2 regions of the Dactylosporangium thailandense genome follow, and region 2 is predicted to be linked to the other one. Evidence: riboswitches for the same ligand, from Rfam matches in the RefSeq annotation. Region 2 holds a riboswitch; the other holds the start of a gene.
What was found. A riboswitch is a leader RNA that binds a small molecule or an ion and turns the genes downstream of it on or off. The one in region 2 is predicted to bind ZMP and ZTP.
Positions count from the first base shown of each region.

Region 1: it holds a riboswitch for ZMP and ZTP, as region 2 does, so the genes downstream of both, AC6JBM_RS43930 (bifunctional 5,10-methylenetetrahydrofolate dehydrogenase/5,10-methenyltetrahydrofolate cyclohydrolase) here and glyA (serine hydroxymethyltransferase) in region 2, are expected to answer to the same signal.

Region 1 is NZ_AP029195.1:9,875,548-9,878,943, reverse strand. Features, by position in the region: gene AC6JBM_RS43930 (bifunctional 5,10-methylenetetrahydrofolate dehydrogenase/5,10-methenyltetrahydrofolate cyclohydrolase) at 899-1,762, opposite strand; ZMP/ZTP riboswitch at 1,956-2,038, opposite strand; gene AC6JBM_RS43925 (Jag family protein) at 2,247-2,861, opposite strand; gene yidC (membrane protein insertase YidC) at 2,974-3,396, opposite strand, start outside.
Region 2 is NZ_AP029195.1:8,245,338-8,248,733, reverse strand. Features, by position in the region: gene AC6JBM_RS36735 (hypothetical protein) at 1-465, shown strand, start outside; gene glyA (serine hydroxymethyltransferase) at 520-1,758, opposite strand; ZMP/ZTP riboswitch at 1,775-1,861, opposite strand; gene ilvD (dihydroxy-acid dehydratase) at 1,880-3,396, opposite strand, start outside.

The sequences.
Region 1 (3,396 bases), 1.6 Mb from region 2:
GACGGCCCAGGCGGACAGGACCGGCGCCCTCCGAGCGCGACGGGCGGGCCGCGCTCGGGTGCGACCGGCCGACTCGAAGCGGGGCAACACGTGAACGGCAGCCGGAGCGGGCGGCCCTCGGGACGGCGCTGGGGGGAACGAACGCACCGGGCCAGTTGGACTAGCACGCAGAGATGTTGAGCAAGTCGGCCACGCGAGGCGCGACAGTTGGCTGGGCGGGGAGTCGTCTGCGGAGCCACTGCCCTCACCCCATGGCACAGTGCTGGCGCGAGTTCGGACGAGCGGGGAAGCCATCAGTTCGCGACTAATGCCGAAGACCGCCCGACACGACCTCATGCCCTTAATCCCGACAGAGCCGGCGGCCAGCTCTCCTCGGCGCCGCTCGAACGCTTGGCAGTCGATCGACTCCTACATCCCTCGCCTGCGGAGCGACCCGTGCACGTCGTTGCCACCCACCCCGCCGCCGGGCCGCATTGAGTATGGGCGGGCGAGCTCGGCGGACGGGACGAACGGCCACGGACTCACGAGCAGACACAAGACTCTCGTAGACGGGCGAAAAACCGCGGCCGCGAGTTGCCCCTCGGTGATCGAAGCCACCGGGCGGGTCCAACCCCAGGAGACCCCGAACACGGACTAGGGATCTCGGCATCGCCACGGACCTCGGAGAGTCTCAATACTTCTCGACAACACCGACGGCACGCGGCACGCGGCACGGACGGGACGCCGGTGCCGAACCCGAGTGCAGCCGCGTCATCGCCACCCTCGACCTCGCCGAACGCCTCGGCGCCCTCGATCGGCGGGCAGCCGGGCCGGTGGTAGACGAAGTCGGCGATGATGCCTATCGAGAACGAGCAGCGCCGGAGGAGCGGCAAACGCGCCCCGCCCCTCCGGCCCCGTTTCACGTGAAACGGCGCTCGGCGGCCTCGATGGCGTTGCGGAAGAGCATGGCCACCGTCGTCGGGCCTACGCCGCCCACGCGCGGGGTGATGGCGCCCGCCACCGTTTCGCAGGACTCGTCTACGTCGGGGAGGAGGCGGCGGCCGGAGTACCGTACGCCGCCGCCGATCACGACCGCGCCCGGCTTCACGTGCTCCGGCTGGATGATGCCCGGGACGCCGGCGGCGGCGATGAGGATGTCGGCGCGCAGCGTGTACCGGGGCCAGTCCGGCACCCCGGTGTGCACGACGGTCACGGCGGCGTTCGCCGTGGGCCGCTTCTGGGCCAGCAGCATCGCCAAGGGACGGCCGAGCGTCGCGCCGCGGCCGAGGATCACGACCTCGCGGCCGCTGACGGGGATCTCGTAGTGGGCCAGCAGTGCCTCGATGCCGGCCGGGGTGCAGGGGAGCGGACCCGGGATGCCGGCCGCCAGGCGACCCAGGTTCAGCGGGTGCATCCCGTCGACGTCCTTGTCCGGGTCGACTCGCATGAGGGCGGCGTCGTAGTCGAGGTGCTTCGGCGTCGGGTACTGGATCAGGAGCGCGTGCACGTCCGGGGCAGCGTTGAACTCGTCGATCGCGGCGTGGAGGTCGGCCTGCGTCGCGTCCGCCGGGAGGTGGCGGTGCGGGGAGTCGAAGCCGAGCTCGGCGGCCTGGCGTTGCTTGATCCGGATGTACCCGGCGCTGGCGTCGTCGTCGCCCACCAGGATCGTGGCCAGGGACGGGGTGATGCCTCGCGCACGGAGGGCCCCGACCCGCGTGGCGACGTCCGCGAGGATGCTCTCCGCCACCGGGGCACCGGGCAGCAGGCGAGCGGAGCCGGACACGGGCGCGGAACCAGGCGCCACCGTGGGACCGGCACCGGCAGCGGAACCAGGCGCCGCGGTCGAACCAGGCGCCGCGGTCGAACCAGGCGCGGAAGAGGAACCGGAAGCCGAGGGGGCGGAACCGGCTGAGGGAATGGCGCCGCCGAGATCGGAAGCGGAAGCGGGTGAGTTGCGCATACGACTCCTCGTCACACGTGAGAGCCCAGGCGGTCGACTCCCACGACGAGGCTTCCCGATGGTTGCCCATCCTCGATGCCGCCAGTCGCGTCAACAACCAGTATGCCCGTGGCGAAGGGGGAGCGGCCAAGCGGGGAACGCGGGCGAGAGCAGAACAGGAGCGGTCAAGCTGGACCGCGGGCCAGAAAGGCCGAGGGCAAGGGGCCGAGGGCAAGGGGCCGAGGGCAAGAGGCCGAGGGCAAGAGGCCGAGGGCAAAAAGAGAACCGCCCCGGACCAATGCCGGGGCGGTTCAGGAAGAGCAGAAAATCAAGCGGTCGGGCGAACCACGATCCGACGGGACGGCTCCACGCCCTCCGACTCGCTCTCCACCCCGGGCAGGGCGTTGATCACGTCGTGCACGCACTTGCGCTCGAACGCGCTCATCGGCTCCAGCCGCACAGCCTCGCCGTACTCCTTCACCTTCTCGGCCGCGTTCTTCGCGATCGCCCCGAGCTCCTTGCGCCGCAGCGCCCGGTACCCGCCCACGTCGAGCAGCAGCCGGCTCGGCGAACCCGTCTGCCGGAACACGGCCAACCGGCTCAGCTCCTGCAGCGCCTCGAGGGTCGCGCCCCGCTGGCCCACAAGAGCCTGCAGCCGCTTGCCCGAGCCGTCCCCGCCCTCGACGACCTCGACGACCGGCCGGCCGCTCACGACGAGCTCGTCGATGTCGCCGTCGTAGTCGAGGATGTCGAGCAGGCCCTCGACGTAGTCGGCCGCGATCTCGCTCTCGCGGAACAGGTCCGCGCTCGAGCGGCCCGAGCCGTTGGCCGAGGCCGAGGACTCCTCGTCGCCTTCGGTCTCGGACTCGGTGGACGCGGCAGCCGTCTGCTCGTCCAGGTCCTCGGCGCCGAGATCACTGGTGGTGTCGGTCACGAAACTCATCTCCGCTTGTTTGGGGCGCCGAGGCGCCGTCACAGGTCGTCGGTGAGGGGTGGGTTGCTTGCAGGGAGCGCCCCGCGCTGGGCTCGTTGAGGGGTGGCCCAGCGGGGTCGCATCAACCCGACTGCCGCTTCGCGGCGCCACCCTTCTTCGGGTTGATCGGCTTGGCGCCGGGCTTCGGAGCCCGGGACGGCCCGGTGGCCTCGGGGGCCGTGCCGTTGGCCTTGGCGCCGGTCGCCTTCGCGGCGCCCTTGCCGTTGGTCCGCTGCTGCGCCGCGGCGTCCTCGCGGGCCTTGGCGAACAGCGCGCCGAACCCGCTCGGCTGCTTGGCGTCGGCGGCCTTCTTGGCGCCGCCCTTGAACGGCGTGTTGTTGGTCGACGCGCTCGCCGGCGGCGGGTACTTGTGCAGCACCCAGTACTGCTGGGCCAGCGTGATGGCGTTGTTCGTGACCCAGTAGATGATGACACCGATCGGGAAGTACCAGCCGGACGTCAGGGTGAAGAACGGGATGCCGTAGAGCATGAACTTCTGGATCAT
Region 2 (3,396 bases):
GCCGGTGAGGAGGCCTGGTGGGACGGGCCCGCGCAGGCGCCCGTGCCGCCGCCCGTCGCCGACGGCGGGGGCGGCAGTCCCGAGAAGGCCAAGAAGTCCCGCTGGGGGCGCAACAAGGACAAGGACAAGCAGGAGCGCAACAGCCCGGAGGAGACCGCCGGCGCCTGGGCCTCCGAGCCGGGCGAGCGCTGGGAACCCGCGGCGCCCAGGAGCGAGGAGCCGCGCAACGAGGGCTGGGAGCGTGCCGCGCCCAGGAGCGAAGAGCCGCGCAACGCCGGCTGGGAGCGCGCCGCGCCCAGGAACGAAGAGCCCGGCAACGAGGGCTGGGGCGGCGGCGAGCGCATCCCGGAGCAGCGCAAGCGCGAGCAGCAGCAGCTCTCCGCGTTCGAGGACCTCGCCCCGCTCGAGCTCAACCTCGACGAGGAGCCGAAGGAGAAGACCCGCAGGTTCCTGCGCCGGAAGTGATCGAAGAGCCGAACGAGGGGGCGCGCCGCGCAGAGCGGAGCGCCCCCTCGGGCGTCAGCGCAGCGGGTAGGACGAGAGCAGCTCCCGAACCTCACCGGCGATCACGTCGAGCGCGTCGTCGTCCGACTTCAGGGCGGCGTCCACGGCGCGGGAGATCCACGAGGCCACCTGGGGCATCGCGGACTCCGTGAGGCCGCGGGTGGTCAGCGCGGGAGTACCCAGGCGCAGACCCGACGGGTCGAAGGGCTTGCGGGTGTCGTACGGCACCGTGTTGTAGTTCGTCTCGATCCCCGCGCGGTCGAGGGCCTTCGCGGCCGGCTTCCCGCCGATGCCCTTGCTGGTGAGGTCGAGCAGGAGCAGGTGGTTGTCGGTGCCGCCCGACACGAGGTCGAAGCCGTGCTCGAGGAGGGCCGAGGCCAGGGCGCGGGCGTTGGCGACGACCTGCTGGGCGTACACCTTGAAGGAATCCTGTGAAGCCTCGCCCAGGGCGACCGCGATCCCGGCGGTGGTGTGGTTGTGCGGGCCGCCCTGCAGGCCCGGGAACACGGCCTTGTCGATGGCGGACGCGTGCTCCGCGGTGCACATGAGCATGGCGCCCCGCGGGCCCCGCAGCGTCTTGTGCGTCGTGGTCGAGATGATCTCGGCGTGCCCGACCGGGGACGGGTGCGCCCCGCCCGCCACGAGGCCGGCGATGTGCGCGATGTCCGCGACGAGGACCGCGCCCACCTCGCGGGCGATCTCGGCGAAGCGCGGGAAGTCGATCGTGCGCGGAATGGCCGTACCGCCGCAGAAGATGAGCCTCGGGCGCTCCCGCAGGGCCAGGTCACGCACCTCGTCGAGGTCCACGCGGCCGGTCTCGCGACGGACCGAGTACTGCACCGGCCGGAACCACTTGCCCGTCGCCGACACCGGCCAGCCGTGCGTGAGGTGCCCGCCCATCGGCAGCGCCATGCCCATGACGGTGTCGCCGGGCTTGGCCAGGGCCAGGTAGACGGCGAGGTTCGCGGGCGAGCCCGAGTACGGCTGGACGTTCGCGTGCTCGACGCCGAACACGTGCCTGGCCCGCGCGATCGCGAGCTCCTCGATGGGGTCGACGAAGCGCTGGCCCTCGTAGTACCGCTTCCCGGGGTAACCCTCGGAGTACTTGTTGGTCAGCACGGAGCCGGTCGCCTCGAGGACGGCGCGGGAGACGTAGTTCTCCGAGGCGATCATCCGCAGCGTGTCGTGCTGACGCTGCTCCTCGCCCTCGACGAGCGCGGCCAGCTCGGGGTCCACCAAGCGCAAAGAAGACATGCAGCCTCCTGATACGTCGGGACACCCAGGCGCGCGGTGCCCGCGATCGGAAGCTCCCCGGTGGTCGGTTCCACCTTGATGTGCGCCAGTCGCGTTGACTGACGCACATCCTAGTGGAACTTTACGGAACCCGGCGGTAAGCGCCGTCACTCGCCGACGTCGCCATCGACGCGTACGCCCGCAGCGCCGCCGACACCGGCCGCTCGCGGTCGAGCGGGGTGTAGGGCCGCTCCCGCTTGTCCTGCGCGATCTTGCGCGCGGCCAGCTCCTCGTCGCCGACGACGAGCTGGATGGAGCGGGCCGGGATGTCGATGTCGATGCGGTCGCCGTCCTCGACGAGCGCGATGAGCCCGCCGCCGGCCGCCTCCGGGCTGATGTGCCCGATCGACAGGCCCGACGTGCCGCCGGAGAAGCGCCCGTCGGTGATCAGCGCGCAGGCCCGGCCGAGCCCGCGGCCCTTGAGGAAGCTGGTCGGGTACAGCATCTCCTGCATCCCGGGGCCGCCCTTCGGGCCCTCGTAGCGGATGACGACGACGTCGCCCTCCACGACCTCCTTGGCGAGGATGCCGTCGACGGCGGCCTCCTGCGACTCGAAGACCTTCGCGCGGCCGGAGAACGTCAGGTTCTCCTCGGGCACGCCGGCCGTCTTGACCACGCAGCCCTCGGGCGCGAGGTTGCCGAAGAGGATCGCCAGGCCGCCGTCCTTGGTGTAGGCGTGCTCGACGCTGCGGATGCACCCGTTCTCGCCGTCGGTGTCGAGCGAGTTCCACCGGTTCTCCGTGGAGAACGGCTCGGTGGTCCGCACGCCCCCGGGCGCGGCGTGGAACAGCTCGAGCGCCTGCTCCGAGGCCTTGCCGCCGCGGATGTCCCACTCGTCGATCCACTCGCGGAACGTCGGGGAGTGCACCGACCAGACCGACTCGTCGATCAGCCCGCCGCGCGACAGCTCGCCGAGGATGGCGGGGATGCCGCCGGCGCGGTGCACGTCCTCCATGTGGTACTTCTGCGTGTTCGGCGCCACCTTGGCCAGGCAGGGCACGCGGCGCGAGATCCCGTCCATGTCGGCCACGGAGAAGTCGAGCTCGGCCTCCCGGGCGGCGGCCAGCAGGTGCAGCACGGTGTTGGTGGACCCGCCCATCGCGACGTCCAGCGCGACGGCGTTCTCGAAGGCGGGCCGGGAGGCGATCGCGCGCGGCAGCACCGAGGCGTCGTCGGAGAAGTAGTAGCGCTTGGCGAGGTCGACGATCAGCGAACCGGCCCGCTCGAAGAGCGCCTTGCGCGCCGCGTGCGTGGCCAGCGTCGAGCCGTTGCCCGGCAGGGCCAGCCCGATCGCCTCGGTCAGGCAGTTCATGGAGTTGGCGGTGAACATGCCGGAGCAGGAGCCGCACGTCGGGCAGGCGGAGCGCTCGATCTGGCCGAGCTGCTCGTCCGTGACGGACTCGTTGGCGGAGGCGATCATCGCGTCGATGAGGTCGAGCTTGGCGTCCTTCTCGTGGACGATGCCCTCGATCGAGACGGTCTTGCCGGCTTCCATGGGGCCGCCGGAGACGAAGACGGTGGGGATGTTGAGGCGGAGGGCGGCGAGCAGCATGCCGGGCGTGATCTTGTCGCAGTTGGAGATACACACGAGGGCGTCGG